3 regions of the Streptosporangium sp. NPDC048047 genome follow, and region 2 is predicted to be linked to each of the others. Evidence: riboswitches for the same ligand, from Rfam matches in the RefSeq annotation. Region 2 holds a riboswitch; each other region holds the start of a gene.

Region 1 (5,115 bases), on a different contig from region 2:
CGCCGACCTCCGCCGCGCTCTCGCCGGGATGGGCGGCGTCGCCGGGGACCACCCCGTCACGCCACAGGTACCAGCCGGGCCGGTCCTCGCGGATCACCGGAGTGGTGATCCCCTCGTACCCGCCGTAGTCCCACTCCCACAGGTCGGGATCGATCTCGTAGTCGGTGAGGCCGGCCAGCTCCGCCGTACGGCGGGCCCGCGCCGCGGGACTGACCAGCACCAGGTCGAAGGACCGCTCCGCGACCAGCCGGGCGAGCGCCCGCGCCTGGGCCTCCCCCCTCTCGGTGAGCGGAAGGTCCGTGCGCCCGGTGTGGCGGCCGTTCCGGCTCCACTCCGTCTCGCCGTGCCGTAGCAGGAACATCTCTCTCATATGTCACCCATCATGCCGGTACGGCCGGCGCGGCCGATCGGGTGCCCCTGCCACCCGGCGGAAACGCTCCCCGCGGGGCCGTCCGGTCCTTGCGCGTCCGGTCCCCTCCGCGCCCGATCCTTGCGTGTCCGGTTGATCCGCCATCCGATCCCTCCGGTTCAGCGGAGCGTCGAGACGGGTTCGGCGAAGCGTCGAGACCGGTTCGGCGGAGTGCCCCCGCCCGGCGGTGCACCCCGTGAGAGGCTGGGGGATGTGACGATATCTGTGGGCCTGGTGGGTGCCGGGCCGTGGGCCGAGAAGGTGCACGCGCCGATGCTGTCGGCCGGACCGCACACCCGCCTGACCGGCGTGTGGGCGCGGCGGCCCGGAGCGGCGGCCGGGTTCGGCGTCCCGGTCTTCGAGCGGATCGAGGAGCTGTTCGACAGCTGCGAGGCGGTCGCGTTCGCGGTGCCGCCCGCCGTACAGGCCGAGCTGGGCGTGCGCGCCGCCAAGGAGGGCAAGGCGCTGCTGCTGGAGAAGCCCCTCGCGGCCGACCTGGAGGGGGCCCGGCGGCTGGCGGACGCGGTCGCCGAGGCCGGGGTGCCCTCCCAGATGGTCCTCACCTGGCGTTACTCGCCGGCCACCAGGGCGTTCCTGGCCCGGGTCTCGGCGATCGAGCCCTTCGGCGGCAGGGCGGCCCACATCTCCGGCGCGCTGCTCGGCAGCGGTTTCACCAGCCCCTGGCGGCTGGAGCGCGGCGCGATCCTCGACGTCGGCCCGCACATGATCGACATGCTGGACGCCGCGCTCGGCCGGGTCACCGCGGTCCGCGCCCACGGCAACCCACGGGGCTGGGTCGGCCTGCTGCTGGAGCACGAGGGCGGCGCGGTCAGCGAGGCGTCGCTGTGCATGAGCGTGCCGGGCGACAAGCCGCCGGCCGCCGTCGAGGTCTACGGCAAGCTGGGCACGGAGGCCATGAACGGCGACCGGCTCGGCTCCGACGTCTTCTCGGTGATGCTCGCGGAGTTCGCCGAGGCCGTCCGCGGCGGGGGCGGCCACCCCCTCGACGCCGCCCACGGCCTGCGCCTTCAGGAGATCATCGCGGCGGCGGAGGAGCAGCTCACCCACGCCTGACGGGTCCGGCGCCGCGCCGCGCGACCCCGCCGGGGGAGTCCTCCGGGCGGCGCGAGGCGTGGCCGGGTGAGGGAAGGTTGACGGCGCGGGTCCTGCGGCCGGGCGGGGGAGGCCGGTCCGAGGGTCCCATGTCGCGGCTCCCCGGGGAATTGGTAACGTTTGCCCGACGCATAACGTGTAGCGAAGTCCGGTGTGAGTCCGGCGCTGTCCCGCAACTGTCATGGTCCCCATGGGGCCGAGCCAGGTCGCCTCCGTTGTGCCGACGTCGTCAGCCCTCGTGGAAAAGGGTGATCCGTCGCTTCTCGCGGGTCTCTCGGTTCCGGCAACTGAAAGGACCTCGGTTGAGGCCCGTACGCCCCGTTCTCGCCGGTGCCCTGCTCGGCATGCTGGCCCTGGCCGGATGCGGTCAGAACTCCCCCTCGTCCTCCTCGTCCCCCGCGGTCTCCTCGGGGGCGAGCTCCGCGCCCGCCGCCCAGGCGGCCGGGTTCCCCGTCACGGTCCAGGCCGGCAACGGCCCGGTCACCATCGCCAGGAAGCCCGAGCGCGTCGTCTCCCTGTCGCCCACCGCCACCGAGAGCCTGTTCGCCGTCGGCGCCGGGCCCCAGGTGGTCGCGGTGGACGACCAGTCCACCTACCCGGCCGAGGCCCCCAAGACCGACCTGTCGGGTTTCAAGCCGAACGCCGAGGCGATCATCGCCCAGAAGCCCGACCTGGTCGTGCTCGCCAACGACATCGACGGCATCGTCGCCAAGCTGGCCAAGGTCAAGGTCCCCGTCCTGCTGGAGCCCGCGGCCGCCAAGCTCGACGAGACCTACGACCAGATCGGCGACCTCGGCGCCGCCACCGGCAACAAGGCCAAGGCCGACGAGGTCGTGACCGGGATGCGCAAGCGGATCGACGAGCTGGCCGCCGCCGCGCCCAAGGACAAGAACCTCACCTACTACCACGAGCTGGACGCCACGCCCTACTCGGTGACGTCCAGCACGTTCCTCGGCCAGGTCTACGGGCTGTTCGGCCTGACCAACATCGCGGACAAGGCGCCCGACCCGGCCGGCGGCTACCCCAAGCTTTCCGCCGAGTTCGTCGCCCAGGCGGACCCCGACCTGGTGTTCCTGGCCGACACCAAGTGCTGCGCACAGACCGCGGCCACCCTCGCCAAGCGTCCCGGCTGGTCCAAGCTCTCCGCCGTCGGGAAGGACCGGGTCGTCGAGCTCGACGACGACATCGCCTCCCGCTGGGGGCCGCGCGTCGTGGACCTCGCCGAGAAGGTCGGCGAGGCCGTGCAGAAGGCCGCGACGGACTAGGTGACCCGCTCCGCCCGCCCCTCCGGCCTCCTCAGCCGCGACGCCCCCGACATGCCCGACAGTCCTGACGGTCCCGGTGTCCCGGCCGGACGGCCGGGACGTGCGGCCCGGCTCCGGCCGGCGGCGGCGCTGGCGGCGGTCGGGGTGCTCCTGGCGAGCGCCCTCGCCGCGTTCCTGGTCGGCGCCGCCGACATCCCGCCGGGGAAGGCGGCGCTGCAGCTGCTCGACTGGTTGCCGTTCGTCTCGGCCGACCCGGGGCTGGCGCCGGTCGAGCAGAGCCTGCTGTGGGAGCTGCGGCTGCCCAGGGTCCTGCTCGCCGCGGTCGTCGGCGGCCTGCTCGCCTCCGCCGGAGCCGCCTACCAGGGCGTCTTCCGCAACCCGCTGGCCGACCCGTACCTGCTGGGCGCCGCGGCGGGCGCCGGCTTGGCGACCACGGCGACGGTCGTGTTCACCAGGGGCGACGACCAGTCGCTGACCATCCCGGCGGCCGCGTTCGCCGGGGCCATCGGCGGCGTCGTGCTCGCCTACGCGCTGGGCAACGTCGCGGGCCGGGGCGGGGGAACCGCCACGCTCGTCCTGGCGGGCGTGGCCGTCACCTCCTTCCTCACCGCCATCCAGACCTTCCTGCAGCAGCTCCGGGTCGAGGAGCTGGAGCGCATCTACTCGTGGATCCTCGGCAACGTCGGCGGAGGCTGGAGTCAGCTGGCGCTGGTCGCCCCGTACGCGGCGGTCTCGGTGACGGTCATGCTGCTGCACGGCAGGCTGCTGGACGTCCTGTCCGTCGGCGACGACGAGGCCGCGAGCCTGGGACTCAACGTGGCCAGGGTCCGGTTCACCGTACTGCTCGCCGCCTCGCTGGCCACCGCCTCGGCGGTGGCGGTCAGCGGGCTGATCGGCTTCGTCGGCGTCGTGGTACCGCACGCGGTCCGGCGCCTCGCCGGAGGTTCCTACCGGATCGTCCTCCCGCTCTCGCTGCTCGGCGGCGGCGCCTTCCTAGTCCTCGCCGACCTGCTGGCCAGGACCGTGCTCGCCCCGGCCGAGCTGCCCATCGGCGTGGTGACCGCCTTCGTCGGCGCGCCGTTCTTCGTCGCCGTGCTCCGCGTGACCAAGAGGACGGACACATGAGCGGCCGGGACACGGACGGGCCGGCGGCGGGCCGCCGGAGCGACCGCCGGGGCTCGGACGGGCCGGTGGCGGACCACCGTGACCCGGTCCCGGACGGCGGGATGGACAGGAGCGGCGGGGACGGCGGGGACACGGCGAGCGGTGTCGAGGTGCGCGACCTCGGGGTCGTGCTGGAGACGCGGACCGTGCTGTCCGGCGTCGGCCTGCGGATCCGACGCGGCGGCTGGCTCGCCGTCATCGGGGCCAACGGCGCGGGCAAGTCCACGCTGCTCAAGGCGATCGCCGGGGTGCTGCCCCACTCGGGGGAGGTGCTCATCGACGGCGCGCCGGTCCGCTCGCTCAAAGCCCGGGAACGGGCGAGGCTGCTGGCCTACGCCCCCCAGACCCCCGCCCTGCCGGACGACATGACCGTCTTCGACTACGCCCTGCTGGGCCGCACGCCGTACATCCCCTACCTGGGGCGCGAGGGCCGCCGCGACCGGGAGACGACCGCGTCGGTGCTGGAACGCCTCGACCTGTCGTCCCTGGCCCGCCGCCCGCTCGGCCGGCTGTCCGGCGGGGAGCGCCAGCGCGTCGTGCTCGCCAGGGCCCTGGTCCAGCAGGCCCCCGTGCTCCTGCTCGACGAGCCCACCACCGCCCTCGACCTGGGGCACCAGCAGCAGGTCCTGGAACTGGTCGACCGGCTCAGGCTGGCCGACGGGCTGACCGTGGTCACGACCCTGCACGACCTGGGCGTCGCCGGCCAGTACGCCGACTCGATGACGCTGATCGCCGCCGGCCGGGTCGCCGCGTCCGGCTCCCCGGCGGAGGTGCTGACCGGCGAGCTGATCGCCGAGCACTTCGACGCCCGCGTCCGCGTCGCGACGGACCCCTCGGGCCGGCCTCAGGTCCACCTGGAACGACCCGGACGGCGGGAGGACCGATGCTGCTGAGTCACCGCGTCGAGGACGGGGTACGGCTCGCCTCGCTGCTGTGGGAGTTCGGCCCCGGCTGGCGGGCGATCTCCTCGGCCATGGTCGGCGGCGGCATCGGCCCGGTGGAGTGGGTGCTCAACGCCCAGGTCCCGGGCGGCTACGCGCGGATGGACCCGGCCCGGCACCTGCTGGAGATGGCCCCGCCGGGCCGCGGCGTCGGCATGCTGACCGCCGCGTCCGTCGAGAGGTTCACCCGGGCCGCCGACGGGGGAGCGGAGGCGGTCGCCAC
Region 2 (5,115 bases):
CTCCCGGCGTCCACGCTCCCGACGCCCGCGGTGCCGACGCCCGCGGCTCCGGCATTCGCGGTGCCGCCGCCCGCGGTCCCGGCGGCGGTGGAGCCGGTGGACAGGACGTCGGCGGATCCGAGCACGGCGCGCGCCACCTCGGCGGCGGCGGCCGGGTGCCAGCCGCGCTCCTCCATCGTCTCGACGAGCGTCCTGGCCACCGCCTCGACGCGGTCCACCTCACCCAGCGCGGCGCTGCCGTCCTCGGCGAGCCCGAGCGCCTCGCGCAGGCCGGGCAGCGTCCGCGCGCCCGCCCACATCTGCCGGGCGCGCAGCATCGCCAGCACCAGGTCCACCCGCGCCGGGCCCTCGGGGGCCTGGCCGAGCACGTGGAGGCCGTCGCGGATCTGCGCGTCCTTGACCTCGCAGAGCCAGCCGTCGACGTGCAGCAGGAAGTCGTCGAACTCGGCGTCGTGCGGCCGGTCGGTCAGGCCCAGGTCGTGGTCGAGCCTGGCCGCCTGGATCAGCGTCCAGATCTGCGCCCTGACGGCGGGGAGCTTGGCCGGGTCCATGGCGGCGATGGAGGCGTGCTCGTCGAGCAGCTGCTCCAGCCGGGCGATGTCGCCGTAGGTCTCGGCCCTGGCCATGGGCGGCACCAGGTGGTCGACCAGGACGGCGTGCGCCCGCCGCTTGGCCTGGGTGCCCTCGCCCGGGTCGTTGACCAGGAACGGATAGATGAGCGGCAGGTCGCCGAGCGCGGCGTCGGTGCCGCAGGAGGCGGACATGCCCGCGGACTTGCCCGGCAGCCATTCCAGGTTGCCGTGCTTGCCGACGTGCACCATGGCGTGCGCGCCGAAGGACGACGACAGCCAGCGGTAGGCCGCCAGGTAGTGGTGACTCGGCGGCAGGTCGGGGTCGTGGTAGATCGCGATCGGGTTCTCACCGAAGCCGCGCGGCGGCTGCACCATCACGACCACGTTCCCGGAGCGCAGCGCGGCCAGCACGATGTCGCCCTCGTGCACGAACAGCTCACCGGGGGGCGGCCCCCAGTGGCGCTCCATCCCCTCGCGCAGGTCCCCGGGAAGGGTGGCGTACCACTCCGCGTAGTCGGCGGCGGCGATGCGGATCGGGTTGCCCGCGAGCTGCTCCTCGCTCAGCCAGTCGGGGTCCTGGCCCCCGGCGGCGATCAGGGCGTGGATCAGCGCGTCGCCGTCCTGTTCGGCCACCCCCGGGAACCCCTCGCCCAGGTCGTAGCCCGCCTCGGCGAGGCGGGCGAGCAGGCGCACGGTGCTGGCGGGGGTGTCGAGGCCGACGGCGTTGCCGACGCGCGAGTGCTTGGTCGGGTAGGCCGACAGCATCACCACCAGGCGACGCCCGGCGGGCGGGGTACGGCGCAGCAGGCCGTGCCGTACGGCGATGCCGGCCACCCGGGCGGCCCGCTCGGGGTCGGCGACGTAGACGGTCAGGCCGTCGGGGTCGATCTCCTTGAAGGAGAACGGCACGGTGATGATCCGGCCGTCGAACTCCGGGATCGCCACCTGCGAGGCCGCGTCCAGCGGGGAGAGGCCGTCGTCGTTCTCCTCCCACGCCTTCCGGCTGCTCGTCAGGCAGAGACCCTGCAGGATCGGGACGTCGAGCCGGGCGAGCGCGCCGACGTCCCAGGCCCCGTCGTCGCCGCCCGCGCCGGCCGCCGCCGGGTTGGAGCCGCCCGCCGCCAGCACGGTGACGACCAGCGCGTCGGCCCGGCGCAGCGTTTCGAGCAGGCCGGGCTCCGCCGTGCGGAGCGAGGAGCAGAAGACCGGGAGCGCCCGGCCGCCCGCGGCCTCGACGGCCCGGCACAGGGACTCGACGAAGGCGGTGTTGCCCGCCATGTGGTGGGCCCGGTAGTAGAGCACCCCGATCACCGGACCGGTCGTGTCCGCCGCCTCGCGCTCCAGCGGACCCCAGGCCGGGGCCGGCAGGGGCGGTTCGAAGCCCCGGCCGGTCAGCAGCACGGTGTCGGTCAGGAAGGCGTGCAGCTCGGCCAGGTTGGCGGGGCCTCCGTGGGCCAGGTAGGAGTGCGCCTGCGCGCAGACGCCGCCGCTGACGGTGGACAGCTCCATCAGTTCGGCGTCGGGGGCCTGCTCGCCGCCCAGGACGACGACCGGCCGGGGCCCGGCCAGCAGCGCGTCGAGGCCCTCCTCCCAGGCGCGGCGCCCGCCCAGCAGGCGCACCACGACCAGGTCGGCGCCCTCCACGAGGCCGGGGACGTCGTCGGCCAGGAGCCTGGCGGGGTTGCCGAGCCGGTAGCCGGCGCCGCTGGCCCTCGCGCTCAGCAGGTCGGTGTCGGACGTCGACAGCAAAAGGACTGTGGGCACGGGGATGTCCTCCCTCGGGGTCCTCGCCCCGGTCGCGGGTGTCGCGGCGGCCGGAGTCTCCTGGCTCCCGGATCGACGCTCACCCCGGCCTTCCCTGTGACAGTGGCCTGCGGTGGGGTTCGCTCCCCGGTGACAGTGGCGGGACCGCGCCGGACTCACACCGGCTTCCTCCTGACCTTCGCCTCCGGCAAGCCTATGACGGGAGATCCGCCATGACCATCCACGACTTCCCCCCGGACGGCCGCACCGGACGGACCCGCCCGGACGAGCCGCCACGCCTTGACGGACCGCCACGCCTTGACGGACCGCCACGCCTTGACGGACCGCCACGCCCTGACGGACCGCCACGCCCTGACAGACGGGCGCGTCCCGGTGGGCGAGCACGTCCCGACGCCTGCCCGGGGACGGTCCAGGTGCACCAGGCCGCCGACGGTCCGCTGGCCCGGGTGCGCACGCCGGGCGGCATCCTCACCACGCCGCAGCTGCGGGAGCTGGCCCGCTGCGCCCGCGACCTCGGCTCCGGGGTGATCGAGCTGACCTCGCGAGCCAACGTGCAGGTGCGGGGCCTGCGCGACCCCGCCGCCTTCGCCGCGCGGATCGCGGAGGCCGGGCTGCGGCCCTCGGACACGCACGAGCGGGTGCGCAACATCGTCGCCGCGCCGTCGGTGGCCGGCGCGCTCGTGGCCGAGCTGGACCGGTCCCTGTGCGCCCGGCCGGAACTGGCCGGGCTGCCCGGCCGGTTCCTTTTCGCGCTGGGCGGCACCGGGCTGCCCGTCGACGCGGCCTCCGTCGACGGCCGGCTGCTGCTGGCCGGGTACGAGGTGGACGGCGTGCCGGGCACGGTCGACGGCCTGCTGGAGGCGGCGGCGGCCTTCCTGCGGCTGCGTACCGACGAGTGGCGCGTCTCCGAGCTGGCGGACGGCCCGGCGAGGATCGCCGCCGAGCTGGGCGGGACGGCGGGCGCGTACCGGCCGCCCCTCCCTCCGGAGCGGCCCGCCGGACTGGTGGAGGCACTGGTGCCGCTGGGCCGTCTCACTCCCGAACAGGCCCTGGCGCTCGCCGGCCTCGCCGAGCGGGCTTCGACGCCCGCCCGCTTCACCGAGCGGACCCCGGCACGCACCGGTCCCGCCGAGCGGCCTCCGGCGCCGCCGATGCCCGGGTGGCCCGTCGCGCACCCCGGCCCCGCCGGGCGGGTCACCGGACCCCCCGACGCCGAGGTGCGGCTGTCGCCCCGCCGTACCGTCTTCGTCGCGGACCGCCCCGGCGTCGGCGGCGCGCTGGAGGCGGCCGGGCTCATCACCGACCCGGACTCCCCCTGGACGGGCGTGACCGCCTGCGCGGGACGGCCCGGATGCGCCAAGGCCCTGGCCGACGTGCGGGCCGACGCCGCACGCTGGGTGCCCCGGCGTCACACGGAGCTGCCCGTGCACTGGGCGGGCTGCGAGCGGCAGTGCGGGCTGCCGCCCGGCCGGGTCGTGCGGATGGTCGCCACCGCCGACGGATACGAGGAAAGGCATCAGTGACCGACTACATACGCGACGGCGCCGAGATCTACCGGCTGTCGTTCGCCACGATCCGCGCCGAGAGCGACCTGGACGGCCTGCCGCCCGAGGTCGCCCGGGTGGCGGTACGGATGATCCATGCCTGCGGCATGACCGACCTGGTGCGCGACCTGGACTGGTCGCCCGGGGCGGTCGTCCGGGCCGAGCGGGCGCTGCGCACGGGCGCGCCCGTGCTCTGCGACGCCATGATGGTCGCCTCCGGCGTGACGCGCCGCCGTCTCCCCGCGGGCAACGAGGTCGTCTGCACGCTCGGCGACCCGCGCGTCCCGGAGCTGGCCGAACGCCTGGGCACCACGCGCAGCGCCGCCGCCCTGGAGCTGTGGCGGGACCGGCTGGAGGGCTCCGTGGTCGCGATCGGCAACGCGCCCACGGCGCTGTTCCGCCTGCTGGAGCTGGTCGCCGAGGGGGCGGGACGCCCGGCGGCGGTGCTGGGGATCCCGGTCGGCTTCGTCGGCGCGGCCGAGTCCAAGCGGGCGCTGGCCGACAGCGACCTCGAACACCTGGTGGTGCACGGCCGCCGCGGCGGCAGTGCGATGACGGCGGCGGCGGTCAACGCCATCGCGAGCGAAACGGAGTGAGTCACATGTCGGGACGCCTGTACGGCGTCGGCCTCGGGCCCGGCGACCCCGAACTGGTCACCGTCAAGACAGCCCGGCTGATCGGCGAGGCGGACGTGGTCGCCTACCACGCCGCGCGGCACGGGCGCAGCATCGCCCGGTCCATCGCCCGGCCGTACCTGCGGGAGGGGCAGATCGAGGAGGCGCTGCAGTACCCGCTGACCACGGAGACCACCGGCCATCCGGGCGGCTACCAGGGAGCGCTCGACGACTTCTACGCCGAGTGCGCGGCCCGGCTCGCCGCGCACCTCGACGCGGGGCGGACCGTGGTGGTGCTGAGCGAGGGCGACCCGCTCTTCTACGGCTCCTACATGCACATGCACAAGCGGCTGGCGCACCGCTACCCGACCGAGGTGGTGCCGGGCGTCACCTCGGTCAGCGCCGCGTCGGCGGTGCTCGGCCGCCCGCTCGTGGAGCGCGACGAGGTGCTGACCGTGCTGCCCGGCACGCTGCCGGGCGAGGAGCTGGCCGAACGGCTGCGCGGCACGGACTCGGCGGCCGTCATGAAGCTGGGACGCTCCTTCGCCAAGGTGCGCGACGCCTTCGCCGAGGCCGGACGGCTCGACGACGCCTGGTACGTCGAGCGGGCCACGATGGGCG
Region 3 (5,115 bases), on a different contig from region 2:
CGGCGGCGGACACCGTGATGAGCATGATGATCCATCTGGACAAGATCGGCTTTCCTCCCGTCGTCGATCCCCCATGGGGGGTTGCCCGCGGGCCCGCCGCGTATTCAGAAGGCTTCGTCGAATGTGACGTTCCCCTCAACGGCTATCTGGTAGGCCGAAACCCGCCGCTCGAAGAAGTTGGCGAGTTCCTGTACGTCCTGCAGTTCCATGAAGGCGAAGGGGTTGGCGGTGCCGTACCGGACGGGCAACCCGAGCCGGACCAGGCGCTGGTCGGCCACGTACTCAAGGTACTGCCGCATCCGCTCCGCCTCCATTCCGGGCAGCCCGTCGCCGCACAGGTCGGCGGCGAAGGCCAGCTCGGCGGCCACCGCCTCCTCCAGCATCCGGGTGACCTGCTCGCCCAGCTCGTCGTCGAACAGTCCGGGCTCCTCGGCCCGTACGGTGTCCACCACGGAGAAGGCGAACTCCATGTGCATGGACTCGTCGCGGAACACCCAGTTCGTGCCGGTGGCCAGGCCGCCCAGCAGGCCGCGGGAGCGGAACCAGTAGACGTAGGCGAAGGCGCCGTAGAAGAACAGCCCCTCGATGCACGCCGCGAAGCAGATCAGGTTGAGCAGGAACGCCCGCCGGTCCTCGCGCGTCTCCAGGCGGTCCAGCCCGCCGAGAGAGTCGATCCACCGGAAGCAGAACTCGGCCTTGTCCCGGATCGAGGGGATGTGCTCGACCGCGGCGAAGGCGCGCACCCGCTCGTCGTGGTCGGGCAGGTAGGTGTCCAGCAGGGTCAGGTAGAACTGGACGTGCACCGCCTCCTCGAAGAGCTGCCTGCTGAGGTACAGCCGCGCCTCGGGGGCGTTGACGTGCCGGTAGAGGTTGAGGACCAGGTTGTTGGCCACGATCGAGTCGCCGGTGGCGAAGAAGGCGACGAGCCGGTTGATCAGGTGGCGTTCCTCGGCCGTCATCCTGGCGAGATCGGGCAGGTCTGAGGAGAGGTCCACCTCCTCGACGGTCCAGGTGTTGCGGATCGCGGCGCGGTAGCGCTCGTAGAAGTCCGGGTAGCGCATGGGGCGCAGCGTGAGGTCCATTCCGGGGTCGAGCAGCATCGGGAGAGCCCTCCGTGGGTTCCGGGTGAAGAGGTTCGGGTGGGACGGGACGGGGAGCCGGGGCGGTCCCTACTGGCAGGCCTCGCAGTACTCGGGGTTCTCCAGCGAGCAGGCGACGGCCTCCGGAACGGAGGCGTCGGAGGCGTCGGAGGCGGCGGCGCGGGCCACGGTGGTCTGCGCGATCCGGGTCGCCGGGCGGGACCGCAGGTAGTAGGTCGTCTTCAGCCCGGACTTCCAGGCGTAGGCGTACATCGAGGAGAGCTTGCCGATGGTCGGCGTGGCCATGAAGAGGTTCAGCGACTGCGACTGGTCGATGTACGGCATGCGCGCGGCGGCCAGGTCGATGAGCGCCTTCTGCGGCAGTTCCCAGGCGGTGCGGTAGAGCGCCTTCAGGTCGCCGGGGACGCCGGGGACGTCCTGGACCGAGCCGTCGGCCCGCTTGATCGCGTCGCGGACCTGCGGGGTCCACAGGCCGCGCTCGGTGAGGTCGCGGACCAGGTAGCGGTTGACCTGGAGGAACTCCCCCGAGAGGGTCTCGCGCTTGAAGACGTTGGAGACCTGTGGCTCGATGCACTCGTAGCAGCCGGCGATGGAGGCGATGGTCGCGGTGGGCGCGATCGCGACCATGAGCGAGTTGCGCAGGCCCGTCCCGGCGATCCTGGCCCGCAGCGCCGCCCACTCCGCCGACCGTCCGGCGCCGTAGTGGTCGGGGTGCAGCACGCCGCGGGCGGCGCGGGTCTCGTCGTAGGAGGGGTGGCGGCCCCGCTCGACGGCCAGGTCGGAGGAGGTGGCGTAGGCGGCGAGCGCGATCTCCTCGGAGATCCGGGTGGACAGCTCCAGCGCCTCCGGGGAGTCGAACGGCAGCCGCAGCGTGAAGAACACGTCGGCCAGGCCCATCACGCCCAGCCCGATCGGCCGCCACCTGCGGTTGGCGGCCTCGGCCTCGGGGGTCGGGTAGAAGCCCAGGTCGATCGTGCGGTCCAGGAACCCTACGGCGGTGCGGACGGTGGAGCGCAGCCGCTCCCAGTCCATCCGCCCGCCGTCGAGGTGGGCGGCCAGGTTGATCGACCCGAGGTTGCACACGGCGGTCTCGGCGTCGCCGGTGACCTCCAGGATCTCGGTGCAGAGGTTCGACAGGTGGATGACGTTCCCGGGGAGGGCCGTCTGGTTGGAGGTGCGGTTGGCGGCGTCCTTGAAGGTCATCCAGCCGTTGCCGGTCTGGGCGAGGGTGCGCATCATCCGGCCGTACAAGGCGCGGGCCGGGACCTGGCGGACGTACCGGCCCTCGGCCTCGGCGGCGCGGTAGGCCGCGTCGAACGCCTCGCCGTACAGGTCGGTGAGGTACGGGACCTCCTTGGGGTCGAACAGCGACCAGGTGCCGTCGGCCTCGACACGGCGCATGAACTCGTCGGGGATCCAGTTGGCGAGGTTGAGGTTGTGCGTGCGGCGCGACTCCTCACCTGTGTTGTCGCGCAGCTCCAGGAAGTCCTCGATGTCGGCGTGCCAGGTCTCCAGGTAGACGCAGGCCGCGCCCTTGCGGCGGCCGCCCTGGTTGACCGCGGCGACGCTCGAGTCCAGGGTGCGCAGCCACGGCACGACGCCGTTGGAGTGGCCGTTGGTGCCGCGGATCAGCGAGCCGCGTGAGCGGATCCGGGTCCAGGAGACGCCGATGCCCCCGGCGTACTTCGACAGCCGCGCGATCTGCCCGTACCGCTCGTAGATCGCCTCCAGCTCGTCGCGGGGCGAGTCGAGCAGGAAGCAGGAGGACAGCTGGGGGCGGCGGGAGCCGGAGTTGAACAGGGTGGGCGAGCTGGGCAGGTAGGACAGGGTGGACATGAGGCGGTACAGCTCGGCGGCCTCCTCCACCGTCTCCGACAGGCCGCACGCCACCCGCAGGAAGAAGTGCTGCGGGCGCTCCAGCACGCCGCGGGTCTCGGGGTGGCGCAGCAGGTAGCGGTCGTAGACCGTGCGCAGGCCGAAGTACTCGAACCGGGCGTCGGCGGCGTCGTCGACGAGGCCGTCCAGCTCGGCGGCGTGCGCCGCGACGAAGGCGGCCAGGCCGTCCTGCAGCAGCCCGGCGGCGTGGGCGGCGGCGACGGACCCGGCGAAGGTCCGCACGCCGTGGGCGGCGGCCTCGTCGGCGATCAGCCCGGCCAGCAGGCCGGCGGCGACCCTGGAGTTCTCCGGATCGGCGACCACCCGGGCGGCGGCCTCCTCGATGGCCAGCCGGCGGCCGGCCAGATCCTCGCGTGCCTGCCCGGTCCCCTCGGCTGTCTCGGCTGCCTCGGTCACGATCGGTGCCACGTGCTTCCTCCTGGCGTGCTCGGTGCTCTTCCCGTAGGGCTCCCGCCGGGTCAAGGGCACGCGTCGGAGAACGGTTCACGGGCATGCCGGACCGCCTCGTCCGCGGGCCCACCCTCGAGGCCCTGGACATCTGTGCCGGGAGAGGCGGCCGCGCCGCGCGCCCCGGGCCGCCTCACGCGGCCCCGGCACCCGGCCCGGTCCCCTTCTCCCGTCTTTCCCGTCGCCGGCAGGTCTTCGGACTCACGGGCGCCTGGCGCATGCCTACTGGCCGTCGCTTCCCGGGCGCATGGCCCAGTGCTCCTGACGGCGGTCGTTCCCGTTCACCGCTGCGGGGCAGCCCCGGATTCGCACCGGGTTCCCTCTTGCCTCGCCTTCACGCGGAAGGCGAGCCGGCAACGACGAGGATCCTACATGTAGTGGCTTCGGACGCAACTACCCCAACAGGTTGTGGCGAAGGCTTTGAGCAAACCGAGATCACGGAGCACGTCACGGGCCCGGCCGGTCTCGCCGGACAGCCACTGGCGGAAGTCGTCGCCGCTGAGGTAGATCCGGCTCCAGCCCCCGGCCTCGCACAGGGACCGCCAGCGCGGCGAGGCGTCGAGGGCGTCGCACAGGGCCACGGCCCGGTCCCGGTCGTCCGGGCTCATGCCCCGCGGGCCGAACACCCCGCACCAGTCGGTGTACTCCAGCCGGACGTCCATCTCCATCAGCGTCGGCGCGTCGATCCCGGGGAGCCGCTCGGCGGAGGAGACCACCAGCGGCCGCAGGCGGCCGGCGGCGATCTCGCGCGTGAAGGAGCGCGCCGAGCCCAGGATCGCGCCCACCCGGCCGTCGCGGAGCGCCTCGACGGCGTCGGCGGCGGTGGGATACCCGGCGTACTGCAGCAGCCGGGCGTCCGCCCCGAGGCATTTGGCGATCATGCCGTAGAGCACGTGGTCGGAGCCGCCCTCCAGGCGCCCGCCCATCACCAGCCCGCCCGGGTCGCGGCGCAGCAACGCGGCGAGGTCCTCGAAGGAGCGCAGACGGGAGCCGGGCAGGACGATCAGGGCCGCCCAGTCGCCGGCCAGCCGGGCCAGCGGGGTGGTGGAGTCGACCACGGCGGCGGTGTCGGCGATCTCCGCCCCGGCCACCGCGGGCATCCCGGCGAGGAGCAGCCTCCCATCCCGGGAGAACGGCTCGCGGGAGAGCGGGTCGCGGACGGACCGCTCACGGGACGACGGCCCGGACGGCGCCCCGGACCGCGACCCGTACGGTGTCCCGGACGGCGATCCGTAGGGCGCCCCATGGGAGGCGAGCGCCTCCAGGGCGGCGCCCGCCGGGCCGCCCGGACGGTTCTCCACCCCGGCCGCCCGCGCCAGCCCCTCGGCGCCCGCGACGGCCGCCATGCCGCGGGCGAGGGGATCCCAGCCGTGCCCGCGGGCGGCGGGCACGATGAGGGTCAGCATGGCGGTGAACGGCCTGTCCGGACCGCCGCAGCCGCCGCAGCAGCCGAGGACGGCGAGCCCGGCGGCGAACGAGAAGAACCGCCTGCGGTGCACGACGCGCCCTCCCCCCGAGACCCCCGATACCTCAGGTTACACCTATGTCACTTTCTGTGACATATGGCGGTCTCGCCGGGAGGAGGGACGGCAGGCTCACTCCACGGTGACGCTCTTGGCGAGGTTACGGGGCTTGTCGACGTCGCGGCCCAGCGCCACGGCGGCGTGGTAGG

What was found. A riboswitch is a leader RNA that binds a small molecule or an ion and turns the genes downstream of it on or off. The one in region 2 is predicted to bind cobalamin.
Region 1: another riboswitch for cobalamin. It lies ahead of AB0D67_RS01610 (ABC transporter substrate-binding protein); the one in region 2 lies ahead of cobN (cobaltochelatase subunit CobN).
Region 3: another riboswitch for cobalamin. It lies ahead of AB0D67_RS18245 (ribonucleoside-diphosphate reductase subunit alpha); the one in region 2 lies ahead of cobN (cobaltochelatase subunit CobN).

What each region holds. Positions count from the first base shown of each region.
Region 1 covers NZ_JBEZNH010000001.1:347,102-352,216, forward strand. The annotation lists gene AB0D67_RS01600 (histidine phosphatase family protein) at 1-370, opposite strand, end outside; gene AB0D67_RS01605 (Gfo/Idh/MocA family oxidoreductase) at 623-1,483, shown strand; cobalamin riboswitch at 1,622-1,755, shown strand; gene AB0D67_RS01610 (ABC transporter substrate-binding protein) at 1,825-2,787, shown strand; gene AB0D67_RS01615 (iron ABC transporter permease) at 2,788-3,912, shown strand; gene AB0D67_RS01620 (ABC transporter ATP-binding protein) at 3,909-4,844, shown strand; gene AB0D67_RS01625 (adenosylcobinamide amidohydrolase) at 4,835-5,115, shown strand, end outside.
Region 2 covers NZ_JBEZNH010000032.1:15,015-20,129, forward strand. The annotation lists gene cobN (cobaltochelatase subunit CobN) at 1-2,336, opposite strand, end outside; cobalamin riboswitch at 2,390-2,509, opposite strand; gene AB0D67_RS24715 (precorrin-3B synthase) at 2,750-3,859, shown strand; gene AB0D67_RS24720 (precorrin-8X methylmutase) at 3,856-4,476, shown strand; gene AB0D67_RS24725 (precorrin-2 C(20)-methyltransferase) at 4,482-5,115, shown strand, end outside.
Region 3 covers NZ_JBEZNH010000018.1:114,266-119,380, reverse strand. The annotation lists gene AB0D67_RS18255 (mechanosensitive ion channel domain-containing protein) at 1-43, opposite strand, end outside; gene AB0D67_RS18250 (ribonucleotide-diphosphate reductase subunit beta) at 105-1,100, opposite strand; gene AB0D67_RS18245 (ribonucleoside-diphosphate reductase subunit alpha) at 1,170-3,404, opposite strand; cobalamin riboswitch at 3,612-3,813, opposite strand; gene AB0D67_RS18240 (tripartite tricarboxylate transporter substrate-binding protein) at 3,812-4,942, opposite strand; gene glmS (glutamine--fructose-6-phosphate transaminase (isomerizing)) at 5,039-5,115, opposite strand, start outside.